Regions from separate parts of the Streptomyces qaidamensis genome, predicted to be linked through region 2. Evidence: riboswitches for the same ligand, from Rfam matches in the RefSeq annotation. Region 2 holds a riboswitch; each other region holds the start of a gene.
What was found. Region 2 has a riboswitch for cobalamin ahead of A4E84_RS09320 (cobalamin biosynthesis protein). Riboswitches for the same ligand answer to the same signal wherever they lie in the genome.

Region 1 (7,343 bases), 640 kb from region 2:
CAGGGTGTCGTCGAGGCCGTCACCGGCGAGGGCCAGGACCAGTTCCTCCAGCCCGGGGTTGTGCCCGATCAGCAGCAGTGTCTCGACCTCGGCGGGCACCTCGTGGACGACGGCGAGCAGGCCGGCCGGGCCGGCGGCGTACAGCCGCCGGTCGTGCCGGACCGGCGGGGGTGTGCCCCACTCGGCGGAGGCCAGGTCCCAGGTCCCGCGGGCGCGGACGGCGGTGGAGCACAGCGCGAGGTCCGGCAGGAGGTCGGCATCGGCCAGGGCCCGCCCGGCGGCGGGGGCGTCCCGTCGGCCGCGTGGGGCGAGGGGGCGTTCGTGGTCGGCGACGTCCACGGGCCAGGCGGACTTGGCGTGCCGCAGCACGACCAGGCGGCGCAGCGGGCCTGCTCCGGCGCGTTCGATCATGACGGGGCTCCCAGATCGCGGGTGAGGTCGAGGCCGAGGAGCCGGTCGGCGTAGGCGTACGTCTCGAACCGGGCGCCGTCGGCGAGGTCCGGCTCGGTCTCGACGTCGCGCAGGACGTCCAGCACACCGGGGACGTCCAGGTCGTCCTCCCAGGCGTCGCGCAGCCTCCCCCGCACGGCGTCGGGGACCGGCCGTGAGGGCTGCCGCGCCCAGCGGGCGACCGCGCCGCGCCAGCGGGCGAGGGTGGCGCGGGCGTCGTCGAGCCCGGCCGCCTCCAGCCGGACCGGGGCGCTGTGGTGACGGGTGATCAGGGCGAGGCGCAGGGCGGCCGGTTCGCAGGGGGCCGGCGGATCCGGCTCCACGGACGCGACGGCGATCCGCACCCCGTCGGGCGCCTTGCCTCCCGCGGCGGTGACATGGACGACCTGGGCCTCACCCAGACCGGCGCCGACGTCGGGGCTGTCCTCGAAGGGGCGGACGCCGAGCGTCGCGGCACCGGCGCGCAGCTCCGCCTGCCGGCGGCCGCCGGTCAGCAGCGCCCACACAGGTGTGCCGCCGAGTTCCAGGGTCCGGACGAGCAGGTCCCCGACGAGCAGCACCCGCAGGTCCGTCGAGTCGGAGCCGGACGCGTGCACCTCGACACGGGTCAGGCCCCGGCGGGCCGGGGCGGCGTCGACCGGCTCGCCGGTCCGGGCGTCGATGATGCGCAGCACGAGGTGAGCGTAGGCGGGCGGGCGGCCACGCGCGGGCAGGTTCGGCGTTTTCCGACTGCCGTGGCGCGATCGCCCCACCCGTGACGCGCCCGGCCTCTCCGCTCTCAGGCCAGCGTGCCCAGGAACCGCACGTGGGGCCGCCCTTCGGGCCCTTCGCGGCTGACGGCGGCCCGCACCCGGTACACCTCGGCGATGAGCTCCGCCGTGAGGACGTCGCCCGGGGTGCCTCCCGCCACGACCCGCCCCGCGCCCAGCACGACGACCCGATCGCAGTACGCCGCCGCGAGGTTGAGGTCGTGCAGGGCGACGACGGTGGTGACCGGCAGGCCCGTGACCAGGGTGAGCAGGTCGAGCTGGTGGTGGATGTCGAGGTGGTTGGTGGGCTCGTCGAGGAGGAGCTCGCGGGGTTCCTGGGCGAGCGCGCGGGCGATCTGCACCCGCTGGCGTTCGCCGCCCGAGAGGGTGTGCCAGAGCCGGTCGGCACGGTCGTCGAGGCCCGTGCGTTCCAGGGCGGCGCGCACCGCCCGCTCGTCGTCGGCGCCGGCGGGCGTCCAGGCACGGCGGTGCGGGACGCGGCCGAGCCGCACCACGTCCTCGACCGTCAGCTCGACCTGGGTGTCCGACTGCTGCTCGACGACGGCGAGGCGGCGCGCGACCGTGCGGCGGGGCAGGTCGCCCAGCGGTGTGCCGTCGAGGGTGACGACTCCGCAGGTCGGGGTGAGCAGCCCGGCCAGCAGCCGCAGCAGGGTGGACTTGCCGGAGCCGTTGGGGCCGAGGACGCCGACCGTGGAGCCGGTCTCGGGCGCGAGGGCGACGCCGTCCAGGATGAGATGCCCGTCGGCACGGCGGCTGACCCGGTCGGCCCGCAGCCCCGCCTCCACCGATGCGCCCGCGCCGCTCACCGGGCCCTCCGCGTCCGGTACAGCACCGCCACGAACGCCGGCACCCCGATCAGCGACGTCACGACCCCCACCGGGACCTCCTGCGGTTCGAGGACCGTCCGGGCGAGGGTGTCAGCCCACACCAGGAACACCGCTCCGGCGAGGGCGGTGACCGGCAGCAGCCGCGCGTGCCCCGGGCCGGTCAGGGCCCGGGCGGCGTGCGGCAGCACCAGTCCCACGAAGCCGATCGCCCCGGACGAGCTGACCAGCGCGGCCGTGAGCAGGGCCGTGACACACAGCAGCACCAGGCGGGTGCGGGCCACGGACACCCCGAGCGCGGCCGCCGCGTCCTGCCCGAAGGCGAAGGCGTCGAGGGTACGGGCGTAGGACAGGCACACCGCCAGCGCCACGGCCAGCACGGCCAGGCACAGCCACACGTCGGCCCAGCCGGCGCCGCCGAGCGAGCCGAGGAGCCAGAACAGCACGCCACGGGTCGTCTCGGCGTCGGCAGAGGTCATCACGACGAACGAGGTGAGCGCCGAGAAGAGCTGCATGGCGGCGACGCCCGCGAGGACGACCCGGTCGGTGGTGCCGCCGAGGGTGTGGCTGAGCAGCAGTACCAGCGCGAACGACAGCAGGGCACCGAGGAACGCGCCGGCGGACACCGACAGGGCGCCGCCGCCCGCGCCCAGCACGACCACGAGGACCGCTCCGGTGGAGGCGCCCGAGGACACCCCGAGCACGAAGGGGTCGGCCAGCGGGTTGCGCAGCAGCGACTGCATCACCGCCCCGCAGACGGCGAGTCCGGCCCCGCACACGGCCGCGAGCAGGGTGCGGGGCAGCCGCAGCTGCCAGACGATCCCGTCCCGGATCGGCGTCAGCTCCGAGCTGCCGAGGCCGAGACGGGCGGCCACGACGGACCACACGTCGGCGACCCGGATGTCGGCGGGACCGATGGTGATGGCCACGGCGAGGGAGGCGACGAGAGCGACCGCCCCGGCCGCCCCGAGCGCGAGCCCGGTCCGCCGCCGGGGCCGGGCCGCGGCGCCCGGCACACTCCCGGCGGTCACTTCACCAGCCCGAACCTGCGCAGCCCGGCGGCCACCTGCTCCACGCCCTCGACGGTGCGGATGGTCGGGTTCATGGCCTGCCCGCTGAGCAGCACGTACCGCTTGTGGCGGACGGCGTCCATGGTCCTGGTGACGGGGTTGGACTCCAGGAAGGCGATCTTCTTCGCGGCCGACTCGGCGGTCTGGGACTTGCGGGTCAGATCGCCGATGACGAGGACGTCGGGGTCGCGGTCGGCGACCGTCTCCCAGTTGGTCTGCGGCCACTCCTCGTGCGTGTCGTCGAAGACGTTCTGCGCGCCGAGGGCCCGGGTGATGATGCCGGGCGCTCCGCAACAGCCCGCCATGTAGGGCGACTCGGAGTTCGCGAACCAGTAGAGGAGGGTGACGTCGGAGGCGTCGGTGCCCGCGGTGGCCTTCTTCATGCGCTGCCGGAGGGAGGCCACGAGCGTGTCGCCGCGCTTCTTCACCCCGAACACGGCCGCGAGGTCCCGTATCTCGCCGTAGACGGTGTCGATGCCCAGGGCCTTGTCGCGGGCGCCGTCGCCGCCGCCCGAGTTGTCCTTGCCGGCGCAGTCGGACGGGGAGACGTAGGTGGGCACGCCGAGCTTCTCGAACTGCTCGCGGCCGGCGACGCCGCCCTTGCCGAGGGTGGAGACGAAGGACGCGGCGACGAAGTCGGGTTCGGTGTCCAGAACGCGCTCGAAGGACGGGTTGTTGTCGGCGATGCGCGGGACCTCGGCCTCGGCCTTCTCCAGCCCCTTCATCACGGGGTCGGTCCAGGTGGCCGTGCCCGCGAGGCGGTCGGCCAGGCCGAGGGAGAGCAGGATCTCGGTGGTGCCCTGGTTGAGGGACACGGCGTGCTGCGGTGGGGCCGCCACACGGACGTCGTGCCCGCAGTTGGTGAGGGTGACGGCGGCCTTGGCATCGGTGGACGCGGTGCCGCCGCAGCCGGTCAGGAGCAGGGAGCCGGCCGCGAGCAGGGCGGCGGCACGGGCGGGTCGGGCGAGGGGCACGGAAAACCAGTCCTCAGGCGTCGAGGGCCCATTCGCGGAGCCCGGTCGTACGGTGCTCCCCCGCCGCACGCGGCCGCGGGGGCCGCCAGCAGGTCTTCGGACTCGGGTTCACCCGGATCGGGACGCCTTCCCGGACGTCCGCGAGGGAGTCCAGTGGCCGAGGCCCCGCCCGTCCCCCTCACCGCTGCGCGTCAGTTCCGGATTCACACCGGATTCCCTGACCCACCTACATGGGTTCGACTGGCCTCGGCAAGCTATCACGGGGGCTCCCGGGAATCACCGCGCGTCCTGCGTCGTTGCCGGGAGAGCAGTGCGTCCACGACTTGCGAGGAGGCCGCCGGTGTACGGCGACGAGGCAACGGTCCGCAGGATCCTCACCGGGCTCGGCGACACCTGGGCCGTGGTGGGCCTGTCGTCGAACCGGCAGCGCGCCGCGTACGGCGTGGCCGCCGTGCTCCAGCGCTTCGGCAAGCGCGTCGTGCCGGTGCATCCCAAGGCGGAGACGGTGCACGGGGAGCAGGGGTACGCGAGCCTGGCGGACATCCCCTTCGACGTGGACGTCGTCGACGTGTTCGTGAACAGCGACCTCGCCGGAGCCGTCGCGGACGAGGCGGTCGCCAAGGGCGCGAAGGGCGTCTGGTTCCAGCTGGGTGTCATCGACGAGGCGGCCTACGACCGGACCCGCGCGGCGGGCCTGGAGATGGTGATGGACCGCTGCCCGGCGATCGAGATCCCACGGCTGTCTCATGACCGCGTACAGGAATCCTGAAGCGTTCCCCACGAAATGCCCGCACCCGGTCAAGGGTGCACAACTCGTCTTCTGCGGCCGGCCGGCCGATTTCTAACCTGAGGCCTCTTGCTCCCCGAACTCCCCGAGTTCGTCTTCGAGAGGCCCTGTATTCATGGAAAGAGACGGCCTGCGCCGGGATGTCGGGCTGATCGGACTCATGTGGGCCTCGGTCGGCTCCATCATCGGTTCGGGCTGGCTGTACGGCGCCGAAAAGGCGGTCGTGACGGCCGGACCCGCGGCGATCCTGTCCTGGCTCATCGGTGCCGTGGCGATCGTGCTGCTGGCGCTGGTGCACGCGGAACTGGGCGGCATGTTCCCGGTCGCGGGCGGCACGGCCCGCTATCCGCATTACGCGTTCGGCGGGCTGGCCGGCATGTCCTTCGGCTGGTTCTCCTGGCTCCAGGCGGCGACCGTGGCACCGATCGAGGTCGAGGCCATGATCGGCTACGCCGGGCACTGGCACTGGGCCCAGGGCTTCCAGCACGCGAAGGACGGGACGCTGACGACGAGCGGCTTCGCCGTCGCCGTCCTGCTGATGGCCGTGTTCGTCGTGGTCAACTTCCTCGGCGTGCGGATTCTGGCGCACACCAACAGCGCCGCCACCTGGTGGAAGGTGGCCGTGCCGCTGGCCGCGATCTTCATCATCGCGGCCGGCAACTTCCACCCGGGCAACTTCACCGAGCACGGCTTCGCCCCGTTCGGTGCCCACGGTGTGCTGAGCGCCGTCAGCTCCAGCGGCATCATCTTCGCCCTGCTGGGCTTCGAGCAGGCGATCCAGCTCGCGGGCGAGAGCCGCGACCCGCAGCGGGACCTGCCGCGCGCCACGATCGGCTCGGTCGCCATCGGGGCGGCCATCTACGTCCTGCTCCAGGTCGTCTTCATCGCCGCCCTGCCGCTGGGCTCCTTCGCGCACGGCTGGACCAAGCTCGACTACCCCGGCATCACCGGCCCGTGGGCCGGTCTCGCGACCCTGGTGGGCCTCGGCTGGCTGAGCGTGGTGCTGTACCTGGACGCGGTGGTCTCCCCGGGCGGCACCGGCCTGATCTACACGACGGCCACGTCCCGCGTCTCCTACGGACTGGCCCGCAACGGCTACGCGCCCAAGCTCTTCGTCCGTACCGACGCCCGCGGTGTGCCGTGGTTCGGGCTGATCGTGTCCTTCGTGACCGGCGTGGTCTGCTTCCTGCCGTTCCCGAGCTGGCAGCAGCTGGTCGGCTTCATCACCTCGGCGAGCGTGCTGATGTACGCGGGTGCCCCGCTGGCCTACGGCGTCTTCGCGGACCGGCTGCCGCACCGGGCGCGCCCCTACCGCCTGCCCGGCGGGAAGGTCCTCTCGCCGCTGTCGTTCGTGGTGGCCGACCTCATCATCTACTGGTCCACCTGGGACACCCTGTGGCGGCTCGGCGTGGCCATCGTCCTCGGCTACGTCCTGCTCGGCGGCTACGCCTGGTACGCCACCCGCAAGGGCCTGCCCGACGCGCCCCGGCTCGACTTCAAGGCCGCCCAGTGGCTGCCCGTCTACCTGCTGGGCATGGGCGTCATCTCCTGGCAGGGCGGCTTCGGCGGCCAGGGGCACCTCGGACTGTGGTGGGACATCCTGGTCGTCACGGTGTTCTCGCTGGCGATCTACTACTGGGCGCGGGCCTCGGCGTCGCCCGCCGAGGACATCGAGCGGAGCATCGAGGAGGTGGCCGTCGCGCAGGTGCCCGTCCACTGAGCCCGGCCTCCATAATGTGCGCATGACGCGACCCCTTCCGCCCCCCAACTCCGGCGCCCCGCAACGCTTCCCGGTCGTTGTCGTGGGCGCCGGACCCGCGGGTCTGACCGTCGGGAACATCCTGCGGGCCGCGTCCGTGGACTGCCTGGTGCTGGAGACGGAGACCCGCGCATTCATCGAACAGCGGCCCCGGGCCGGGGTCATCGAGGAATGGGCCGTCCGCGGGCTGGAGAAGCGGGGCCTCGCCCGCAACCTGCTGGACCGTGCGGAGCTGCACACCGTGTGCGAGTTCCGCTTCGACGGGGAGCGCTTCCGGTTCCCCTACGGCGAGCTGACAGGCAGTCACCACTTCGTCTATCCACAGCCGTTGCTGGTGACTGACCTGGCGCGCGAGTACGCCGACGTCCGGGGCGGACACATCCGCTTCGGAGTCCGTGACGTGCGGATCCACGACCTCGACACCGACCGGCCATGGGTGTCGTACACCTGTCCCGAGACGGGTGAACGCCAGGTCGTGCACTGCGACTTCGTCGCCGGCTGCGACGGGGCGCGCGGCGTGAGCCGGGCCTCGCTCCCGCCCGAGCGGGTCCGGATCGCGCGGCACGACTACGGTATCGGCTGGCTGGCCCTGCTCGCCGAGGCACCGCCGTCCGCCGACTGCGTGCTGTTCGGATGCCATGCGAGCGGCTTCGCCGGCCAGATGCCCCGCAGCCCGGAGGTGACCCGCTACTACCTCCAGTGCCCGCCG
Region 2 (7,343 bases):
CGGCTGACGGCTGGACGCTGTGGCCCGCGCTCGATCGAATACGACCCCGGGTCATTCGATCAGCCGAAGCGGCTCGGGAGGGGCGCCTAGTCGCGGGGCGCCGGTGCGGCCGTCTCGGCGCGTCGTCCCGACCCCCTGTGCGGTCACCCCTGCGCCCCTCCCAGTTCATCTTCCGTTCACTCAGGTTGCCTACGGTCGTCCAGCCAATGACCTCGAACGATTGCCTGGGTAAATGGAAAGCTTCTCGCTGATCCTCGCGATTGTGGTGGTAACCGCACTCGCGTTCGATTTCACGAACGGTTTCCACGACACCGCGAACGCGATGGCCACAACCATTTCCACGGGCGCCATGAAGCCCAAGGTTGCGGTGGCCATGTCCGCGGTCCTCAACCTGGTCGGCGCCTTCCTGTCCGTCGAAGTCGCCAACACGATCTCCAAGGGCCTCGTCGACGAGGCCGGCATCCGGCCCGAGGTCATCTTCGCCGCCCTGGTCGGTGCGATCCTCTGGAACCTGCTGACGTGGCTGGTCGGTCTGCCGTCCAGCTCCTCGCACGCTCTCATGGGCGGTCTGATCGGTGCCACGATCGCCTCGGCGGGCGTCGGCGCGGTGCACGGTGACGTGCTGCTCACCAAGGTCCTGATCCCGGCGATCGCCGCCCCGCTGGTCGCGGGCATCGCGGCGATGCTGGCCACACGGCTGACGTACTCCCTCGGCAAGAAGGCCGACGGCGAGGCGTCCCGGAAGGGCTACCGGGCCGGTCAGATCGCGTCGGCGGGCTTGGTCTCCCTGGCGCACGGCACCAACGACGCGCAGAAGACGATGGGCATCATCACCCTCGCCCTGGTCGCCGGCGGCACCCTCGCCCCCGACTCCGACCCGCCCATGTGGGTCATCCTCTCCGCGGGCGTCGCGATCGCGCTCGGCACGTACCTGGGCGGCTGGCGCATCATCCGCACCATGGGCAAGGGCCTGACCGACCTCCAGCCGCAGCAGGGCTTCGCCGCCCAGACCTCCGCGGCCACGGTCATCCTGGCCTCCTCGCACCTCGGTTTCTCCCTGTCCACGACGCACTCCGTCTCCGGCGCCGTGATGGGCGCTGGGCTCGGCCGCAAGGGCGGTGTCGTCCGCTGGTCGACCGCGACGCGGATGTTCGTCGCCTGGGGTCTGACGCTGCCGGCGGCGGCCCTGGTGGGCGCTCTCGCCGAGTACGTCACCGGCTTCGGCGCCTGGGGCACCGCGGTGGTGGCCGTCTTCCTCGTCTCCTCCAGCGCGGCCATCTGGAAGCTGTCGCGGCGGGAGATCGTCGACCACACCAACGTCAACGACACCGACGACGCCGAGCCCGCGGGCGTGGTCACCACGGCGATGGCCGCGGTGACGCCGCCGCCGGCCGGCACGCCGGCGGAGGAGCCGGTGCCGTCGTTCCCGGCCCAGGCCACCGCCGAGCGGACGGCCTCCACGACCACCACGGTCTGACCCCGCCCACCGGCAACAAGGAAGAGTCTCCGATATGAAGATCGACTGGGTGGCCCTCGGCTCCGTGTTCGGCGTCAGCCTCGTGGTCACCGTGGCTCTCGTGGGCCTGTTCACCCTCGGCATCACCGGTCTGACCCGCCGCGAGCGGGCGGTGGCCCAGGGCGGGTCCGCAGGCCTCGCGGTCACCGGCGCGTACGCGTGCTTCGCGGCGTGCGCGGCGGCCGTCGGGTACGGCATCTATCTGATCGTGGCCTGACGGCCCGACCGCACATCGTCCGCCGGGCGGCACGGGACCTGACTCCTGTGCCGCCCGGTCGTCGTGTGTGCGCATGGGGATGTGGGGTTCTCCACACTCTCCCCTCGCAGGTCAACGGCAAGTTGACGGCGGTTCGCGGCCGTGGTGGACTGCCGGGGCCAATACGGCGGCAGGAGAGGAAGCCGGTGAAAGTCCGGCGCGGTCCCGCCACTGTCACCGGGGTAGCAATCCCCGGGAGCCAGGAACTCTCACCGCCGGTCTCGTCGAACCAGGGCGTGGACACCCTGAGTGAGGACACATATCGCCATGCGCGGCTGCCGACCGAGGTTCAACACCCCACCCCTGCCCGCCCACCCGGCCGGCTGAGCCCATGGGTGCCGGTCGCGTCTTCGCGTACGGCGCCGCCGCCGGTCTGATCGGTGACCTGCTGCTCGGTGATCCTCGCCGGGGGCATCCGGTCGCCGCGTTCGGACGGGCCGCGGGTGCCGTGGAACGGGTGCTGTGGCGGGACCACCGCGGGTGGGGCACGCTGCACACCGCCGTCTGTGCCGGAGGGGCCGTAGCCCTCGGGTCCGTCGCCGCGCGGGCCGTGCGGACGTCCGCCGTCGCCTCCGTCGCGCTGACCGCAGCCGCCACCTGGGCCGTCGTCGGGGGGACTTCGCTCGCCCGGGAGGCGCAGGCCATCGGGCGGGCCCTGGAGGCCGGGGACGTCGAGACGGCCCGGGCCCGGCTGCCGCATCTGTGCGGGCGGGATCCGCAGGCCCTCGACGCCGACGGCATGGCCCGGGCCGTGGTCGAGTCCGTCGCCGAGAACACCTCCGACGCGGTGGTGGGGGCCCTGGTGTGGGGGGCCGTCGGCGGGGTGCCCGGGCTGCTCGGGTTCCGGGCCGTCAACACCCTGGACGCCATGGTCGGGCACAAGTCGGCCCGCTACCGGCGCTACGGCTGGGCCTCCGCGCGCCTGGACGACCTCGCGGGGTGGCCGGGAGCGCGGCTGACCGCCGTACTCGCCGCCCTGGCCGGGCCGGATCCGCGGGGGGCCGTGCGGGCCTGGCGGGCCGACGCGGCGCACCATCCGAGTCCCAACGCCGGGCCCGTGGAGGCCTCGTTCGCCGGGGCGCTCGGGGTGCGGCTGGGCGGGACGCTCTCGTACGGCGGGCGGGTGGAGCACCGGCCCGTGCTGAACACGCGGGGGCGGGCCGTCGGCACGCACGACGTCGAGCGGGTCGTGCGGCTGTCGAAGCGCGTCACCTGGCTCGCGCTCGGGGTGTGCGCGGGCGCGCGGTTGCTGACGAGTGCGCGGTTGTCCAGGAGCGTCCGGTCGCTCGGGAGTGCGCCGTCGCTCAAGGGCGCGCGGTCGCTGAAGAGGGGGAAATGACATGAGCGGTGGGCTTCTCGTCGCCGGTACGACCTCCGACGCCGGCAAGAGCGTCGTGACCGCCGGGATCTGCCGGTGGCTGGTGCGCCAGGGCGTGAAGGTCGCGCCCTTCAAGGCGCAGAACATGTCCCTGAACTCCTTCGTGACGACGGAGGGGGCCGAGATCGGGCGGGCGCAGGCCATGCAGGCGCAGGCCTGCCGCATCGAGCCGACCGCGCTGATGAATCCGGTGCTGCTCAAGCCCGGTGGCGAGCAGAGCAGTCAGGTCGTGCTGCTGGGCAAGCCGGTCGGGGAGCTGAGCGCGCGCGGCTACCACGGCGGCCGGCAGCAGCAGTTGCTCGGGACGGTGCTGGACTGCCTGGAGCAGTTGCGGGGCACGTATGACGCGGTGATCTGTGAGGGGGCCGGTTCTCCCGCCGAGATCAATCTGCGGCGGACGGACATCGTGAACATGGGGATCGCCCGGAACGCCGGGCTGCCCGTGCTCGTGGTCGGCGACATCGACCGGGGCGGGGTGTTCGCCTCGTTCTTCGGGACGGTGGCGCTGCTGTCGCCCGAGGACCAGGCATGTGTCGCCGGGTTCCTCGTCAACAAGTTCCGCGGGGACGTCTCCCTGCTGGAGCCGGGGCTGGACATGCTGCTCGGCCTCACCGGGCGGCGTACGTACGGCGTGCTGCCGTTCCGGCACGGGCTCGGGATCGACGAGGAGGACGGGCTGCGGGTCTCCCTGCGGGGAGCCGTACGGGAGTCCGTGGTCGCCCCGCCGGTCGGCGAGGACGTGCTGCGCGTCGCGGTCTGTGCCGTGCCGCTCATGTCCAACTTCACCGACGTGGACGCCCTGGCCGCCGAACCGGGCGTCGTGGTGCGGTTCGTGGACCGGCCGGAGGAGCTGTCCGACGCCGACCTCGTCATCGTGCCCGGCACCCGGGGGACGGTCCGGGCGCTGGAGTGGCTGCGCGAGCGGGGCCTCGCCGAGGCGCTGGTCCGCAGAGTCGCCGAGCAGCGGCCCGTGCTCGGCATCTGCGGCGGCTTCCAGATCCTCGGCGAGCACATCGAGGACGACGTCGAGAGCCGCAGAGGGCACGTCGACGGGCTCGGGATCCTGCCCGTGCGGGTGCGGTTCGCCCGCGAGAAGACCCTCACCCGGCCGTCCGGTGAGGCCCTCGGGGAACGCGTCGAGGGCTACGAGATCCACCACGGCGTCGCCGACGTCACGGGAGGGACCCCCTTCCTGGACGGCTGCCGGGTCGGCCAGACCTGGGGCACGCACTGGCACGGCTCGCTGGAGTCGGACGGCTTCCGGCGGGCCTTTCTGCGCGAGGTGGCGGCCGCCGCGGGCCGCCGCTTCGTGCCGGCGCCGGACACCTCGTTCGCCGCGCTGCGCGAGGAGCAGCTCGACCGGCTCGGCGACCTGATCGAACAGCACGCGGACACGGACGCGCTGTGGCGGCTCATCGAGTCCGGCGCGCCGCAAGGACTGCCCTTCATTCCACCGGGAGCGCCCGCATGAGCACTGTGTTGTTGTTGTCGACCGCCGACACGGACCTGCTGGCGGCCCGGGCCGCCTCCGGTGCCGACTACCGGATCGGCAACCCGACCCGCGTGGACGTACAGGAGGAGCTTCCGGCCCTGCTGGACGGAGCCGGCATCGCCGTCGTCCGGCTGCTCGGCGGCAAGCGGGCCTGGGAGGACGGGCTGGCCGCGCTGAGGGCCTCCGGCGTCCCCACCGTGCTGCTCGGCGGCGAGGCCGTGCCGGACGCGGAGCTGATGGCCGAGTCGTCCGTCCCGGCCGGTGTCGTCGCGGAGGCGCTGAAGTACCTCGTGGAGGGCGGGCCGGAGAACCTGACCGAACTCGCCCGGTTCCTGTCCGACACCGTGCTCCTGACGGGTGAGGGGTTCGTCGAGCCGCGGAAGATGCCGGAGTACGGCGTCCACGGCGAGCGTGAGCTCGTGCCGGGCCGTCCGACCGTCGGCGTGCTCTTCTACCGGGCCCACGAGCTGAGCGGCAACACCGCCTTCGTCGACACCCTGTGCGACGCGATCGAGGCGCGGGGCGCCAACGCGCTGCCCGTGTACTGCGGTTCGCTGCGCGGGGCGGACGAGGGGCTGTACGAGATCCTCGGGCAGGCCGACGCCCTGGTCGCCACGGTCCTCGCGGCCGGCGGCACCCACGCCTCGCAGGCCTCGGCGGGCGGCGACGAGGAGGCCTGGGACATCGGCGCCCTCGCCGAACTGGACATCCCCGTGCTGCAGGGCCTGTGCCTGACGTCGTCGCGGCAGGCCTGGGCGGACTCGGACGCCGCCCTGTCCCCCATGGACGCCGCGATGCAGGTGGCGATCCCGGAGTTCGACGGGCGCCTGATCACCGTGCCGTTCTCCTTCAAGGAGCAGGGCCCGGACGACGTGCCCGTCTACGTCGCCGACCCGGAGCGCGCGGCACGCGTCGCCGGTATCGCCGTACGGCATGCGCGACTGCGGCACAAGGAGAACGCCGAGAAGAAGCTGGCGCTGGTCTTCACCGCGTACCCGACCAAGCACTCGCGGGTCGGCAACGCGGTCGGGCTGGACACCCCGGCCTCTGCGGTGCGGGTGCTGGACGCGCTGCGGGACGCCGGGTACGTCGTCGAGGGGCATCCGGACGAGGGCGACGAGCTGATCCACCGGCTCATCAGCGCCGGCGGGCACGACGTGGAGTGGCTGACGGAGGAGCAGCTGGCCGCCGCGCCCGCGCGGGTGCCGCTCGCGGACTACCGGGCGTGGTTCGAGAAGCTCGACCCGGAGCTGAAGGACGCCATGACCGAGGCGTGGGGCGAGCCGCCGGGCAGCCTCTACGTCGACGGCGACGACATCGTGCTGGCGTCGCTGCAGTTCGGGAACGTCGTCGTGATGATCCAGCCGCCGCGTGGCTTCGGCGAGAACCCGATCGCGATCTACCACGACCCGGACATGCCGCCGTCCCACCACTACATGGCCGCCTACCGGTGGCTGGAGAACAGTTTCGGCGCGGACGCCATCGTGCACATGGGCAAGCACGGCACCATGGAGTGGCTGCCGGGCAAGGGCCTCGGGCTCAGCGGGGGCTGCGCCCCGGACGCGGTCCTCGGGGAACTGCCGCTGATCTACCCGTTCATCGTCAACGACCCGGGCGAGGGCACCCAGGCCAAGCGGCGCGGGCACGCCACGGTCGTGGACCACCTCGTGCCGCCGATGGCCCGCGCCGACACCTACGGCGACCTGGCCAAGCTGGAGCAGCTCCTCGACGAGTACGCGCTCGTGTCGGACCTGGACCCGACGAAGGCCCCGACCGTGCGCGCCCAGATCTGGACGCTGGTCAAGGCGGCCGAACTCCATCACGACCTGCATGTCGACGAGCAGCCGGACGACGAGGCGTTCGACGAGTTCGTCATGCACATCGACGGCTATCTGTGCGAGATCAAGGACGTGCAGATCCGCGACGGCCTGCACATCCTGGGCGGCGGTCCGGTCGGCGAGCCGCGCGTCAACCTCGTGCTGGCCGTGCTGCGCGCCTCGCAGGTGTGGGGCGGGCAGGCCAATGCGCTGCCGGGCCTGAGGGCGTCGCTGGCGCTGCACTTCGGGCTGGTCGAGAAGGAACTGCTGGCCGAGCCGGGCGCTCCGGTGAAGGTGCCGGTGGAGCTGACGGACCTGGTGGACGGCCCGGCCCGCAGCGCCGCCGACGCGATCGACCTGCTGGAGCAGCTGTGCCGGCGGATCGCGCAGGGCATGGAGGAGCGCGGCTGGGCGGTCGCCGAGAGCGCGCCGCTGGTCCGGGAGGTCCTCGGCACCGAACTTCCCGACGCGGTCGCCGTGCTGGAGTTCGCCTGTTCCGAGGTCGTGCCCCGGCTGGAGAAGACCACCGACGAGATCGGGCACATCCTGCGGGCGCTGAACGGCGGCTTTGTGCCGGCCGGCCCGTCCGGTTCGCCGACCCGTGGTCTCGTCAACGTCCTGCCGACGGGCCGGAACTTCTACTCCGTCGACCCCAAGGCCATTCCGTCCCGGCTGAGCTGGGAGGTCGGGCAGTCGCTCGCGGACTCGCTGGTGCAGCGGTATCTGCAGGACACCGGTGAGTACCCGAAGTCCGTCGGCCTGACGGTGTGGGGCACCTCCGCGATGCGCACCCAGGGTGACGACATCGCCGAGATCCTGGCGCTGCTGGGCTGCCGGCCGGTGTGGGACGACGCCTCGCGCCGGGTGACCGGGTTCGAGGTGAT
Region 3 (7,343 bases), 6.4 Mb from region 2:
GTCCGGGTCCTGCACCACCAGCTGCACGGTGGTCCGCAGCCGGGTCAGACCCCTGCGGTCGTACGCCACCGGCTGCCCCTCGACCGTCAGCCGGCCCTCCTGCGGCCGCAGTCCGCCGGAGAGCAGCCGCATCAGCGTGGTCTTCCCGCTGCCGTTGCGCCCGAGCAGCGCGAGCGCGCGACCCGCTCGGATCTCGAAGTCGAGCCCGCTGAGCACGGTGGGGCCGTCCTCGTAGGCGTAGGACGCGCCCCGCAGGGCGACGAGGGCGGGCTCGCTCATGTCAGCGGCCTTTCCAGTACGAAGGTGAGGGCGGCCAGCATCGCGAGCAGCGCGCAACTGGCGGCCGTGAAGCGCACCGAGACCCGGGCCTCGGGCACCAGGACGCGCAGGGTGCCGTCGTAGCCGCGCCCGGCGAGTCCGGCCTGGAGCCGGGTCGCCCGGTCGAAGGCCCGGACGAACGCGGTGGCGCCGAGCCCGGCCAGCGAACGCCACTCCGCGGCCCGGCCGGTGTGACCGAGCCGGGCCGCCTGGGCCTCCCGGATACGGCGCACGGAGTCCAGCAGCAGGAAGCTCATCCGGTACGTCACGAGCGCCACGTCGACCACCGGCGCGGGGATCCCCGCCCGGACCAGGCGGGGCAACAGGTCGGACATGGGCGTGGTGAAGGCGAACAGCAGCACGCCCAGGGAGGCCGCCGAGGTCCGCAGCAGCAACTCCCCGGCCCGGACCGGCCCGTCAGCGGCGAGGGAGACGAAGCCGCCCGGACCGCCCACCTGGACGAGCAGCGTGAGCGCGCCGGTCACGCAGAAGCCCAGCGGCACCCGGTAGGCCCGCCACAGCCGCCGCCCGGGCACGCCGGCCGGCCCCAGCAGCACCACCAGGGCGCTCAGGAGCACCAGGGCCGCACCCGGCCAGGGCGGCAGGGAGATCGCGAGCAGGGTGAGGCCGAGTCCGAGCACGGCCTTGTCCACGGGGTGGCGGCGGCGCCAGCGACTGCTGTGCGCCGCCGCGTCGATCGGCAGCACCCCGGCTCAGTCCCGTTCCGCCGCGGACTTCCCTGCGGCCCCGGTGAGCGCGCTGCCGGCCTCGCGCTCCAGCGCCCGCTGCTCACCCTGCCGGCGGCCCCGGCGCAGACCGAAGTAGTAGGCGAGGACCCCGGCGCCGAGGGCCGCCTGGAGGGCGAACAGCGCCGACTCGATCTCGCCCGACGGCGGCTCGTACAGCGGCGAGAACCACGGCTCGTAGTCCGGCTTCAGCTCGGTGATCGCCGTCTCGGCCTCGGCGTCGGCGCCCGCGAACGGCTCCTTCTTGTGGTCGCCGAGGCCCAGCGCCAGGGGCAGCACGGCCAGCGCGGCCACGGCGAGCAGCAGCACCAGGTTGATCTTCGTGTTCCTGCTCATCGGGCCACCGCCTCGGTCTCGGTCCGTGACTGCTTCTTGGCCAGGAGCACGCCCAGCCGGGTCAGTTCGCCCTTGCTCGACTGCACCAGCAGCCGCATCACGAGCACGGTCAGCAGGCCCTCGCTCACCGCGAGCGGGATCTGGGTGACGGCGAAGATGGAACCGAACTTGCCGAGCGCGCCCAGGAATCCGCTGCCCGGGTCGGGGAAGGCGAGCGCCAGTTGCACGCTGGTGACGCAGTAGGTGGACAGGTCGGCGACGAACGCACCGGCGAACACCGCGACCATCAGCGGCGCGTTGGAGCGCCGCAGCAGTGCGTAGACGGCGTATCCGGCCCAGGGCCCGACGATCGCCATGGAGAAGACGTTGGCACCGAGCGTGGTCAGGCCGCCGTGCGCGAGCAGCAGCGCCTGGAAGAGCAGGGTGATGGTGCCCAGCACCGCCATGATGGGCGGCCGGAACAGGATGGCTCCGAGGCCCGTGCCGGTGGGGTGCGAGCAACTGCCCGTGACGGACGGCAGTTTCAGGGCGGACAGGACGAACGTGAAGGCGCCGGACGCCCCGAGGAGCAGGGTGCTCTCGGGGTGCTCGCGCACTTCACGGGTGAGCGACCGGACTCCGTGGACGACGAACGGCGCCGACGCGACGCCCCAGGCGACCGCGTGCGCCGGAGGAAGAAAACCCTCGGCTATGTGCATGGCTCAGCAGACCCTCTCCAGCACCTCGTGGATGGTTGACGTGCCTTGGCCGGTCTCCTGGCTGACGGGTACCACCGCCCGTACTCCGCCTTCCCGGGCCGCAAGGACCCAGTGGCTGCCCCCTGAGGGGCCGGAGCCGGACTTCCCGATTCACAGTGGCGAGGGCCGCACCGGCATCACACCGGATTTCCCGTTCACCAAGGCCTGGTGACAATAAGGCCGGGGTAAGGGCGATGACAAGCCGCCCAAGGGGCGCGCGAGGGGGCGCCCGCTCGCACACCGGCGCATCCCCGGCTGATCCACGTGCTCGGGCGCTCGTGGTGCGAGGACGCTTCGGGGACCCCCGTCAGTCGTCGCCCCCGTCGTCCCCGCCGTCGTCGCCCTCCCCGGCCTGGACCGGCTGCTCCGGCTTCGGCTGCTCCGGCCCGGCGTCGCCCGCCCCCTGCGTCGGGGTCGGGGCGCCGGACGCCGGCGGGGAAGGGGTCGGGGAGGCGGGCGGCGTGGACGGAGTGACGTCGGCCACGGTGCCGGTGGTCGGCGTGGTGGCGATCTGCCGGCCGGCCGCCGGATCGGAGGTGATGGGCGAGGCGGAGTCGTCGGACGGGGTGGCGGCGGGGCTGCTCGCGGTCGGGGACGCGTCGGGGTCGGTGCCCTCGGTGGTCGTGTCGGGCGAGAACCAGCGCATGCCGAGGAGCATCGCGGCGAGGAAGAGCGCCGCGGCGGCGGCCGTCGCGGCCACTCTCGACCGGCTGCCGAGCCCGCCGCGCCCGCGGGAGCGGCCCGACCGTCCCGCCTGGGCCGCCCGGGCGGCGGTGCGGTGTCCCGTGGTCGCGGGCAGTGCGTACGTGGTCGGGTGGCTGGTCTCGGCAGCCGCGTACGGGCCGGGGCCGGTGTGCGCCGGCGCGGACGGGGGCTTCGGCCGCAGCGGCGGTGAGACCTCGGGCAGCGGCTCGGGCAGGCCCCGCCAGGCGCCCCCGGCGAACCACTCGGCGGCCTGCTCCGCGGTGGGCCGGTCCTCGGGCTGCTTGGCGAGGAGCCCGAGGAGGTAGTTCTCGAACGCCGGGGGAAGCCCTGCGACACCGAGCTCGCGGGGCGGCACGGGCGCCGAGTCGAGGTGCTGGTGCAGCAGGGCGACGGCGGTGTCGGCCTGGAACGGCGGGCGGCCGCTGAGGAGCTGGTAGAGCACGCAGCCCAGGGAGTACATGTCGGAGGCGGGCCCCGCGGGCTTGCCCAGGGCCCGTTCGGGCGCGAGGTAGAGGCCGGTGCCGACGATCTGGCCGGTGGCGGTGAGCGCGGCGCCGGGGTCGTCGAGGAACCGCGCGATGCCGAAGTCGCCGATCTTCAGCGTGCCGTGGGTGTCCAGCAGCAGGTTGGCGGGTTTGACGTCCCGGTGCACGATGCCCTGCCCGTGCGCTGCGGCGAGCCCGGCGGACGCCTGTGCGGCGAGCCGGGCCACCTGCTCGGCGGGCAGCGGGCCGGAGCCGGACAGCACCCCGGCGAGGCTGTCGCCCTCGACCAGCTCCATCACCAGGTACAGCCGGTTGTCGTACTCGCCGAAGTCCAGGACGCCGACCACGTTGGGGTGGTTGAGACGCCCGGCGGTCTGCGCCTCCAGACGGAACCGGGAGGTTGCCGTGGCGTCGGTGTCCTGGGGCAGCAGCAGCTTGAGGGCCACCGCTCTGGCGAGCGTCTCGTCGTACGCACGCCAGACCTCTCCCATTCCACCGCGCCCGATCTCAACTTCCAGCCGGTAGCGGCCCGCTAGCAGCACTCGTCCTCGTCTCATGCGTGTGGGAAGGTCGTCGCCGCAGGCCGAACTCCCCGCTTACGCACGGGGATTGGTGGGGGGTGCCGCAGCCGACCCAGGATACTGGCGCGGCGTGACCACCGATCTCCGCAGCGGTGTCTTCCCAGGGTGCGGTTCCGGAAAATCCCGGAGCGAAGACCTCGCACGCCGGGGTGACGCTCCCGCGCGCCCGGTTGCCCTGGGACACCGGCGCCCGTGTCAGGCCGCCGCGCCCGCCCCCTTCTCACGGCGCGGCAGCACGGCCACCGCCAGGGCCGGTACGGCCGCGAGGACCAGCCACGGCACGGCGGCCGGCAGGCCCAGGTCGAGCAGGAAGCCGGTGGCCGCGCTGCCGGCCAGGACGATCAGCCCGGAGACGGACGACAGCGCCCCCATGTACAGCCCGAGCCGGCCCTCCGCGGCGAGGTCGGGCACCCAGGCGCGGGCGGCGGGCACCACCAGCATCTGCCCCACGGTGAGCAAGATCACGAAGCCGGCGGCCGGGAGCAGTCCGGCGGCCCCCGTCCAGCCGGCCGGCCGGGCCGCGGCCACCACCGCGAAACCGGACGCGATCAGCAGCAGCCCCGCGGTCATGGAGCGGCGCAGATCGAGCCGGTCGCCCGCCCAGCGGGTCACCGGCAGCTGGGTGAACACCACCAGTACCGAGGACAGTGCGAAGAGCCAGGACAACGGCGCCTGGGAGCCCGCCGCGCGCTGCACCTCGTCCGGCAGGGCGAGGTACAGCTGGTTGTAGGCGAGCAGATAGGTGCCATAGGCACAGCACAGGGCGAGGAAGCGGCGGTTGCGCAGCAGGGCACGGGCCCCGCCCCGCTCCCGGACGCGGACCCGGCCGGGGATGTGCTGCGGCATCAGCCACAGGTGCCCGACGAGGACGAGCACGAAGACCGCGGCACCGGCGAGACACGCGGTGCGGAAGTCGACGGCGAGCAGCAGCGCGCCGAGCAGCGGCCCGACGAACGCACCCGCCTGGCCGGCCACGCTGAACAGGGCGAGGACACGGGTGCGCGGCCCGTGCCCGTCCTCCTCCCAGGCCACTGCCTGGCGGGCCACCTCCGACTCCACGGCGGGGGAGAACAGCGCCGCGGCGAAACCGATCACCAGCACCGCCCCGATCACCGTCCAGCTCGCCTCCGCGTAGCCGAGCCAGGCGAACCCGGCGATCCGCAGCACGCAGCCCGCCAGCACGACGGGCCGCACCCCGAACCGGTCGACGAGCCAGCCGCCGACCACGAACAGCCCCTGCTGGCTGAACGTGCGCAGCCCGAGCACGAAGCCGACCAGCCACCCCGCCATGCCGATCGCCGTGCCCAGGTGCTCGGCGAGGAACGGCAGGACGGCGAAGAAGCCGATGTTGAAGGCGAGCTGGGTGAGGATCAGCAGCCGCAGCAGCGGCGACAGCTCTTTGCAGAGCCGCCAGGTGCTCTCCTGCGGGCGCTTGGGCGTGGCGGCGTCGGAGGTTCGGGTGGCTCGGGAGAGCACACGGGAGATGAGGTCGGTCATCGTTCTTCCGTCGGTGAGGCGGATACGGACGTCAGGTGGGCGGTGGGGCGTCCCGGTCGCTGCGGCGGGGCCGGTGCGACCCGGTCCGCGGGCGGTCCGGCCGGACCGGAGGGCCGTGTGCGCCGCCGGGGCAGCCGTGCGCCGCCCGCGGCTGTCACCGCGAGCGCCCCGAGCAGCGCGAGTACGGCGGCGGGGAAGAGGACGGCCCACGGGGCACGCTCGGCGTACGGCTGGTTCTCGGCGAGCAGCAGGCCCCAGTCGGGAGACGGCGGCTGGGCGCCCAGGCCGAGGAAGCCGAGTGCGGCCAGGCTCAGCGCGATGCCGGGGAGCCGTAGCAGGGCGTGCCGGGCGACCGGGGGCGCGACGGCGGGCAGCAGTTCGTGCACGAGCAGGTACCAGCGGCCGGCCCCCAGCGCCCGGGTGGCCGTCAGATGGGTGGTCGCGCGTTCCTGCCGCAGCAGGGCGGAGGTGTGCGCGGCCAGCGGGGACCAGGCCACGACGGCCACGGCGAACGCGGGTGTCCAGGACCCGCTGCCCGTGATGCCGGTGACCAGGAGCCCGGCCAGTACGGGCGGTACGGCGCTGAGGGTGTCGACCAGCGGCCTGGACAGCCTCGGCAGCAGCCCCAGCAGCAGCCCGACGACGAGGGCGGCGGCGCTCACTGCCAAGGCGGTGCCGAGGGTGGTCAGGGCGCCGTGGGAGATCCGGGCGAGCACGTCGCGGCCGAGGGCGTCGGTGCCGAAGGGGTGCTCCGGCGTGGGGGCTTGCAGCCGGGCCAGCGTGTCCAGGGCGATCGGGTCGCGGGGCAGTCCGAACCCGATGACGGCAACCAGCAGTCCCGCGTAGAGCAGGGGGAGCGTGCGGGGCGCGGGCGGCCGGGGCCGGTGCAGGGACTGCAGGGCGCCGTCGCGCAGCGCCGGGCCGATCAGCAGCCGGGCGGCGACCCGGGCGAGAGCGCCGGCGGCGGCCGCGAGCAGGACGAGGGCGAGGGTGCCGCTCTGCAGGACGGGCAGGTCCTGGGAGAGGGCGGCGTGCAGGGTGAGCCGGCCGATGCCGGGGATGTCGAAGATCTGCTCGACGGCGACCGAGCCGCCGGTCAGTCCGACCACGAACAGTGCCAGATTGGGCAGCAGTCCGGGCACGCAGCGGCGCACCGCCTGCCCCGCCACCGACTTCGGCGGGACACCGCGTGCCGCGGCGGCCACGGCCCAGGGCTCCGCGAACGCGCCGGGCAGCAGGTCGTCGAGCATCCGTCCCAGGACCGCTCCGGCGGGCAGGCCGACAGCGAGCGAGGGCAGCACCATCCACTGCGGCCCGTACCAGCCCAGGGCGGGCAGCCATCCCAGCTGCACACCGATCACCGAGACCAGCACCGAGGCGACGAGGAACTCGGGCAGGGCGGCCAGCACGGCCGTCGCCGTCCCGCCGGGACGACGGTCGGCGAGCCTGCCCCGCGCGCCCAGCCGGAGCGTACGGGCGCAGACGGCGGCGGCCGTGGCCGCGGCGACCGCCAGGGCCCCGGCCATCAGCAGCAGCGACACGCCGAGCGCCGGTACGAGGCCCGGCAGCACCGGGCCGCCGGACACCCAGGACGTGCCCGCGTCCCCGTGCAGCAGACCGCCCAGCCAGCGGCCGAGCAGCGTCAGCGGGCCGTCGTCGAGGCCCAGTTGGTCCCGGATGGCGCGCAGGGTCTCCGGATCGGGGTCGCGGTCCGCCGACCGGGCGCGGAGCACGGTCAGCGCGGGGTCGGTGCGCGACAGCCACGGCAGCAGACCGATCCCGCACACCAGGCAGGCCACGAGCACGGTCCGCCACAGCAGCGCCGGGGCGCTGCTGCGCGCGAGGGCGCGCAGCGCGGCGGCCGCTCCGTTCATCGAGGGTGTCTTCGAGCTGCTCAGCGCCGGGTTCCCGTCCCTATGAGGGTGCGCTCGTACGGAT
Region 4 (7,343 bases), 640 kb from region 2:
ACGGGGCATCGGCCGGGCGGACGCCGGGCACGTCATCCGTGCCTCCTCCTCCAAGATCAGCCGGATGGAGGCCGGCCGCCACGGCTTCAAACTGCGTGACGTCGCCGATCTGCTCACCCTCTACGGCGTCACCGACGAGGCAGAGCGGGCCACCCTGCTGGCGCTGGCCGAGCAGGCCAACACCCCCGCCTGGTGGCGGTACTACAGCGACGTCGTGCCCACCTGGACGCAGACCTACCTCGGGGCCGAGCAGGCGGCGAGCCTCATCCGCTGCTTCCGGGTCCAGCGCGTCCCCGGTCTGCTGCAGACCCCTGACTATGCCCGGGCCGACGTGCGGCTCGCACACCCGGACGCGGGTGCGGCGGAGACCGACCGCCGGGTCGCGCTGCGGATGACCCGCCGGCGGATCCTGGACCGGCAGCCGGCGACCCAGCTGTGGGCCGTGATCGACGAGGCGGCGCTGCGCCGCCCGGTGGGCGGTATCCGTGTGATGCGAGACCAGCTCAGGCATCTCATCGACATGTGCCGGCTCCCGCACGTCACGGTGCAGATCCTGCCGTTCGCGGCGGGCGCGCACGCCGCGGAGGGCGGTCCGGTCACCATTCTGCGGCTGCCCGGCGGGCAGTTGCCCGACGTGGTCTACCTGGAGCAGCTCACCACCGCGCTCTACCCCGACCGGCCGGCCGACATCGAGTGCTACTGGGACGCCATGAACCGGCTGGTGGTCGAAGCCGAGTCGCCGGACGAGACTCCGACCATCCTGCACCGCATCCTTCAGGAGACCTGAGCCGCCGGGCGGTTCAGCGCTTGAGGGCGACGCCGCCGTACTGGTGCACCTCTGCCGGAAGCCCCAGTGCCGCCGCGTCGGGACGCCAGCGCGAGCAGGAGGCCACGCCCGGTTCGAGCAGTTCCAGGCCGTCGAAGTAGCGCGCGATCTGCTCGGGGCTGCGCAGGATGTACGGGATCGAACCACCGTCGTTGTACTGCTGGATGGCGCGGACGTAGTCCTCGCTGGTGTCGGTGGAGTCGTACTGCACGAGGTAGCTGCCGGGGGGCAGGGCGTCCACCAGCTGCCGGACGATCGAGCGGGCCTCGTCGTGGTCCTCGACGTGGCCCAGGATGCCCATCAGCATGAGGGCGACGGGCCGGTCGAAGTCCAGGGTCTTCCCTGCCTCCCGGACGATCGTCCCCGGCTCGCGCAGGTCGGCGTCGACGTAGTTGGTGACGCCTTCCGGCGTGCTGGTGAGCAGGGCGCGGGCGTGGGCCAGCACCAGGGGGTCGTTGTCGACGTAGACGATCCGGCTCTCCGGGGCCACCCGCTGGGCGATCTGGTGGGTGTTGTCCACGTTGGGCAGGCCGGTGCCGATGTCCAGGAACTGGCGGATGCCCTCCTCGGCGGCCAGGTGGCGGACGGCCCGGGCGAGGAAGTAGCGGGCGGCGCGGGCGCCGGTCTCGATGCCGGGGAAGATCTCGCGGAACGCGTCACCGGCCACCCGGTCGACTTCGTAGTTGTCCTTCCCGCCCAGCCAGTAGTTCCAGATCCGGGCCGAGTGCGGCACCGAGGTGTCGATCTTGGGGAACGGCTCCTGCTCGGGGTTCTCCGCCTGGTCGGTCATGGACGCTCCTGCGTGTGAGATCGGGGGCCCCACGTTAGCCGGTCTCCGCCTTGGAGAGGATCAACTCCGCTGCGGCAGCGAGGAGTTCGACTTCGGCCCGACCCATCGTCGGATTGGCACCCCGGCGGCGCAGGGCCTCGGTCAGGGCTGTGCGGGTGAGCGGGGACGGGCCGTCGAGGAGGGCGGTCAGCATGGTGTCCGCGGGTGCGGCGAGGGAGTCACCGGCGACGGCGGCCTGCGCGAGGACCACCGCGGTCGCCGCCCAGTCCAGGCCCGGGTCGCCCTCCTCCGCGTCCGACCAGTCGATGACGCGGGGGCCGCCGGGCGTGAGGATCACGTTCTCGGGGTGCAGGTCCAGGTGGAGCACGCGGACGGCCGGGTCGGTGGCGCGCAGGGCGGGAACGGCGTGCAGGTCGCGCAGCAGCCGGGCGAGGACGGCCCCTGCCTCGGCCACGTCCAGGGTGCCCGCCAGGCAGGCCTGGAGCATGGTCGGGCCACAGAGCCGCTCCATGACCAGGTCGGTACGCGAACCGGAGGGCCGGACCCGGGGCACGGGATAACCGTGGGCGCGCACGTGCTCCATCACGGCCCCCTCGGCCGCCGCGTCACCCCCGCCCTCGCGGTCCCGACGCAGCACCCACGCCGCGTCGATCTCGAACACATCGGCCCGGCGCCCGGATCCGAGCAGCTTTCCCGGCGGTGGCGAGATCGGCATGAAGCGAAGCTACCCCGCATCCGCGGTGCCCTCACCGACCTGCCCGCACGTGACCAAGCCCCCACCCGGCCCCCTCGGCCGCATTCCTGCGTCCGGGTACAGTGAGCGGGTCGTCATCACACCGTACGGGGGGAAGCCGGTGCAATTCCGGCGCTGACCCGCAACCGTGAACCGCCGCCCAGGCGGTGAGCCGGATCGCCCCGTACGGTTCGTGACCGGCTCACGTGCCCGGCAGACCGCCGGTCACGGCACCGTCGAGGTATACGGAGCCGAGCCGCCGGGGTGTCCCGTGCTGCCCGGCTCCCCCACAGGGAGAGGCACCCGCCGATCATGAACGTCCGCCGCAGCGCCGCGGTCCTGGCCGCCGTCGCCGTGATCGGCGCCGCCACCCCGGCCGCCGCCGACCCGTCCCCGTCACCGTCCCAGGCGTTCCCCTCCGCCCTGTACGGCGACAAGGACCCGAAGTTCGACGGCGTCTGGCGCCAGTCGCTCGCGCTGCTCGCGCAGGACACCGTGGGTGTGAAGCCGGCGGCGAAGTCCGTGCAGTGGCTGACGCGGCAGCAGTGCGCGGACGGCTCCTTCGCCTCGTACCGCCCCGACCCCACCACCGCGTGCGACGCCAAGACCATGCGCGACACCAACGCCACGTCCGCCGCCGTGCAGGCCCTCACCGCGCTCGGCGGGCACGACGACGTCACCCGCAAGGCAGTCGGCTGGCTGAAGTCCGTCCAGAACGAGGACGGCGGCTGGGGCTACGCGCCCGGCGGGGCCAGCGACACCAACTCGACGTCGATCGTCATAGGCGCGCTCGCCGCCGCGGGCGAGAAGCCGGACCGGGTCGAGAAGGACGGCAAGTCGCCCCACGACGCGCTGCTGAAGCTCGCCCTGCCCTGCGGCGGGGACGACGACGGCGCCTTCGCGTTCCAGCCGGACAAGAAGGGCGAGCTCGCCGCCAACGCGGACGCCACGGCGGCCGGTGTGCTCGGCGCGCTGGGCAAGGGCATGGTCGTCGAGCCCGGCAAGAAGTCCGACGCGACCTGCGAGAAGGCCACGACGCCGCAGCAGGCGGCGGCGAACGGGGCGGGCTACCTCACCGCCGCCCTCGCCGAGGACGGCAACCACCTCATGTCCGCCCTCGCCGGCGCCGAGCCCCAGCCCGACTTCGGCAACACCGCCGACGCGGTCGTAGCGCTCGCCGCGCAGGGGGACACCGCGCAGGCGGAGAAGTCCGTGCGGTGGCTGGAGAAGAACTCCGCGTCCTGGGCCGCGCAGAGCGGTCCGGCCGCCTACGCGCAGCTGATCTTCGCCGCCCACGCGACGGGCACGGACCCGCGCGACTTCGGCGGCGCGGACCTCGTCAAGCAGCTGGGCGCCACGGGCCCGGCCCCGCAGACCGCCGGGAAGACCAAGTCCGAGGCCTCGGACGAGAAGGAGGACTCCGGCTCGGACTTCTTCGGGGTCTGGTGGTACGTCGGCGTCTGCCTGGTCGCCGGCATCGGCATCGGGTTCCTGTTCACCGGCCGCAAGAAGCAGCAGCAGCTGTGATCCGCCGGGCCGTTCTCGTCCTCCTGGCCTCGCTCCTGCTGTGCGCGGGCGCGGGCCAGGCCCAGGCCGCCGGTTACCGGTACTGGTCGTTCTGGGAGCGCGACGCCGGCCGCTGGGTCTACGCCACCCAGGGCCCGTCCCTGGCCCGCCCCTCGGACGGCGACGTCCAGGGCTTCCGCTTCGCGGTGAGCGAGGACTCCGCGAGCGCGGTCCGGCCGCGCGGCACGGCCGGCTTCGCGACGATCTGCGCGAAGACGCCCGCGCGGGAGGGCAGGAAGCGGGTGGCCCTGGTCATCGACTTCGGCACACCGTCGGACGCCCCCCGGGGCGAATCCCCGCCCGCCGCCCGCACGGCCTGCGCCCGGGTCGCCCCCGACGCGACGACGGCCGAGGCCCTGGCCGCGGTGGCCAAGCCGCTGCGCTACGACACCAACGCTCTGCTGTGCGCGATCTCGGGCTATCCGGAGAAGGGCTGCGGCGAACAGGTCTCCGGGAAGCAGCACAAGCCGACGGCGGAGAAGAACTCCCCCTCGGACGACGGGCCGTCCCTGGGCCTGATCGGCGGTATCGCCGTGGTGGTGGTCCTGGGCGGCGCGGCGATCTGGCAGGTACGGCGGCGTGGATAGCAGCCCTCGGCGTCGAGGCCGGGCTCAGCTGCACCCCGGCGCCTGGTGGCTCTGGTCCCTCTCCCTCGGCACCGCCGCCACCCGCACCACCAACCCCCTGCTCCTCGCGCTCCTCGTCTCCGTCTCCGCCTACGTCGTGGCGACCCGCCGCCCCGACACCCCCTGGTCCCGCTCCTACGGCGCCTTCGTCAAACTCGCCCTCGCGGTGATCCTCATCCGTCTCGTCTTCGCGATCGTCCTCGGCTCCCCCGTCCCGGGCACGCACACCCTCCTCACGCTGCCCGAACTCCCCCTTCCCGCCTGGGCGCAGGGCATCCGCCTCGGCGGCGAGGTCACCGCGGAAGCCCTCACCTTCGCGCTGTACGACGGTATGCGGCTGGCCACGCTCCTCATCTGCGTGGGCGCCGCGAACGCCCTCGCCAACCCCTCCCGGCTCCTCAAGTCCCTTCCGGGCGCCCTGTACGAGATGGGGGTGGCGGTCGTCGTCGCCCTCACCTTCGCCCCGAGCCTCATCGCCGACGTCCAGCGGCTGCGCGCCGCACGCCGTCTGCGCGGGCGCCCGGACAGCGGCATCAGGGGCCTGCTGCACGTAGGGCTCCCGGTGCTGGAGGGCGCGCTGGAGCGATCCGTCGCCCTGGCCGCCGCGATGGACGCCCGCGGCTACGGCCGTACCGCGCAGGTCCCGCCCGGCGTACGCCGTACCACCGCCGCCCTCACCCTCGGCGGCCTGCTCGGCGTCTGCGCGGGAACGTACGGCCTGCTCACGGCCGAAGGCGCCGCATACGGTCTCCCCGTCCTCCTCACGGGTCTCGCCGCCGCCCTCGCGGGTCTCAAGCTCGGCGGCCGCCGGTCACTGCGCACCCGCTACCGCCCGGACCGCTGGGACGTGCGCGCCTGGCTGGTCGTCGCCTCCGGCGTCGCGGTAGCGGCCCTGCTCGCCCTCGCCGCGGCCCGTGATCCCGCAGCCCTCCACCCCGGCGTGGTCCCCCTGGTCGCTCCCACCCTCCCCCCCTGGCCGGCCGCGGCCGCACTGCTCGGCCTGCTGCCCGCGTTCGTCGCCCCTGATCCCAAGGAGCTGCCGTGATCCGCTTCGAGGATGTCTCCGTGACCTACGACGGGGCCTGCGAACCCACCGTCCAGGGCATCGACTTCGAGGTTCCGGAAGGCGAACTCGTCCTGCTGGCGGGCCCGTCCGGCGTCGGCAAGTCCACCGTCCTGGGCGCGGTCAGCGGACTCGTCCCGCACTTCACCGGCGGCACCCTGCGCGGCCGGGTCACGGTCGCCGGCCGCGACACCCGCACCCACAAGCCGCGCGAACTGGCCGATGTCGTGGGGACGGTCGGCCAGGATCCGCTCTCCCACTTCGTCACGGACACCGTCGAGGACGAACTCGCCTACGGCATGGAGTCGCTGGGCCTCGCCCCGGACGTGATGCGCCGCCGGGTCGAGGAGACCCTCGACCTGCTGGGCCTGGCCGGCCTGCGCGACCGGCCGATCGCCACACTCTCCGGCGGCCAGCAGCAGCGCGTCGCGATCGGCTCGGTCCTCACCCCGCACCCGAGCGTCCTCGTCCTGGACGAGCCGACGTCCGCGCTGGACCCGGCGGCCGCGGAGGAAGTGCTGGCCGTCCTCCAGCGGCTCGTCCACGACCTCGGCACGACGGTCCTCATGGCCGAACACCGCCTGGAACGCGTCATCCAGTACGCCGACCAGGTCGTCCTCCTGCCCGCCCCGGGCGCCTCCCCGGTCCTGGGCACCCCGGCCGACGTGATGGCGGTGTCCCCGGTGTACCCCCCGGTGGTGGCCCTGGGCCGCCTGGCCGGCTGGACCCCGCTGCCCCTGACGGTCCGCGACGCCCGCCGCAGGGCGGCGGATCTGCGCGCACGGCTTGAGGTGCGCGAAGGCATCGACGCTCAGGGGCGCGGGGAACTGCGCGACGAGCCACAGACAACCCGCACCCGCAGCCGATCCGCACAGCCCACCCCCATGGGCGAAGCACGAGCCCTCTCCGTCCTCCGCGGCCGCGTCCAAGCCCTGAGCCACATCGACCTCACCATCACCCCCGGAGAGACCATCGCCCTCATGGGCCGCAACGGCGCCGGAAAATCCACCCTCCTCAACGCCCTGGTCGGCCTCGTCAAACCCACCTCCGGAACCGTCCGGGTCGGCGAAGCCACCCCCCACCGCACCGCACCGCAGGACCTCGTCCGCAAGGTCGGCCTGGTCCCCCAGGAGCCGCGCGACCTGCTCTACGCCGACACCGTCGCCGCCGAGTGCGCGGCGGCCGACCAGGACGCGGGCGCGGACCCCGGCACCTGCCGGGCCCTGGTCACCGAGCTGCTGCCCGGCGTCACCGACGACACCCACCCCCGGGACCTCTCCGAGGGACAGCGGCTCGCGCTCGCCCTGGCCGTCGTGCTGACCGCCCGGCCCCCGCTGCTCCTGCTGGACGAGCCGACCCGGGGCCTGGACTACGCGGCGAAGGCCCGGCTGGTCACGGTGCTGCGCGCGCTCGCCGCCGAGGGGCACGCCATCGTCCTGGCCACGCACGACGTGGAACTCGCGGCGGAGATCGCCCACCGGGTGGTGCTGCTGGCCGAGGGCGAGGTGATCGCGGACGGCCCGACGGCCGAGGTCGTGGTCTCCTCGCCGTCCTTCGCCCCGCAGGTCACCAAGATCCTGGCACCCCAGCACTGGCTCACGGTCGCGCAGGTCCACGAGGCCCTGCACCCCGAGGCCGTCTGATGGCCACCTCGACCACGATCCGGCGACAGGCCCGGGCCGTCCGCCTCGGCCCCCGCTCCCTCACCGCCCTGGCCCTGGTCAGCGCGGTGGGCGTCG

Region 1: it holds a riboswitch for cobalamin, as region 2 does, so the genes downstream of both, A4E84_RS06345 (ABC transporter substrate-binding protein) here and A4E84_RS09320 (cobalamin biosynthesis protein) in region 2, are expected to answer to the same signal.
Region 3: it holds a riboswitch for cobalamin, as region 2 does, so the genes downstream of both, A4E84_RS37160 (energy-coupling factor ABC transporter permease) here and A4E84_RS09320 (cobalamin biosynthesis protein) in region 2, are expected to answer to the same signal.
Region 4: it holds a riboswitch for cobalamin, as region 2 does, so the genes downstream of both, A4E84_RS12080 (prenyltransferase/squalene oxidase repeat-containing protein) here and A4E84_RS09320 (cobalamin biosynthesis protein) in region 2, are expected to answer to the same signal.

The regions. Positions count from the first base shown of each region.
Region 1 is NZ_CP015098.1:1,487,602-1,494,944, forward strand. Features, by position in the region: gene A4E84_RS06325 (SixA phosphatase family protein) at 1-411, opposite strand, end outside; gene A4E84_RS06330 (hypothetical protein) at 408-1,124, opposite strand; gene A4E84_RS06335 (ABC transporter ATP-binding protein) at 1,229-2,026, opposite strand; gene A4E84_RS06340 (FecCD family ABC transporter permease) at 2,023-3,075, opposite strand; gene A4E84_RS06345 (ABC transporter substrate-binding protein) at 3,072-4,088, opposite strand; cobalamin riboswitch at 4,159-4,348, opposite strand; gene A4E84_RS06350 (CoA-binding protein) at 4,429-4,857, shown strand; gene A4E84_RS06355 (APC family permease) at 4,991-6,595, shown strand; gene A4E84_RS06360 (4-hydroxybenzoate 3-monooxygenase) at 6,618-7,343, shown strand, end outside.
Region 2 is NZ_CP015098.1:2,128,127-2,135,469, forward strand. Features, by position in the region: partial or broken gene A4E84_RS44370 (hydrolase) at 1-35, shown strand, start outside; gene A4E84_RS09310 (inorganic phosphate transporter) at 233-1,477, shown strand; gene A4E84_RS09315 (hypothetical protein) at 1,512-1,733, shown strand; cobalamin riboswitch at 1,862-2,000, shown strand; gene A4E84_RS09320 (cobalamin biosynthesis protein) at 2,104-3,111, shown strand; gene A4E84_RS09325 (cobyric acid synthase) at 3,113-4,621, shown strand; gene cobN (cobaltochelatase subunit CobN) at 4,618-7,343, shown strand, end outside.
Region 3 is NZ_CP015098.1:8,484,220-8,491,562, forward strand. Features, by position in the region: gene A4E84_RS37145 (energy-coupling factor ABC transporter ATP-binding protein) at 1-279, opposite strand, end outside; gene cbiQ (cobalt ECF transporter T component CbiQ) at 276-1,025, opposite strand; gene A4E84_RS37155 (energy-coupling factor ABC transporter substrate-binding protein) at 1,032-1,400, opposite strand; gene A4E84_RS37160 (energy-coupling factor ABC transporter permease) at 1,397-2,098, opposite strand; cobalamin riboswitch at 2,129-2,315, opposite strand; gene A4E84_RS37165 (serine/threonine-protein kinase) at 2,445-3,869, opposite strand; gene A4E84_RS37170 (MDR family MFS transporter) at 4,104-5,405, opposite strand; gene A4E84_RS37175 (ABC transporter permease subunit) at 5,402-7,279, opposite strand; gene A4E84_RS37180 (ABC transporter substrate-binding protein) at 7,300-7,343, opposite strand, start outside.
Region 4 is NZ_CP015098.1:2,764,588-2,771,930, forward strand. Features, by position in the region: gene A4E84_RS12065 (helix-turn-helix domain-containing protein) at 1-787, shown strand, start outside; gene A4E84_RS12070 (SAM-dependent methyltransferase) at 801-1,616, opposite strand; gene A4E84_RS12075 (phosphotransferase) at 1,651-2,331, opposite strand; adenosylcobalamin-variant (AdoCbl-variant) riboswitch at 2,452-2,540, shown strand; gene A4E84_RS12080 (prenyltransferase/squalene oxidase repeat-containing protein) at 2,662-3,876, shown strand; gene A4E84_RS12085 (SCO2322 family protein) at 3,873-4,502, shown strand; gene A4E84_RS12090 (CbiQ family ECF transporter T component) at 4,495-5,586, shown strand; gene A4E84_RS12095 (ABC transporter ATP-binding protein) at 5,583-7,247, shown strand; gene A4E84_RS12100 (ECF transporter S component) at 7,247-7,343, shown strand, end outside.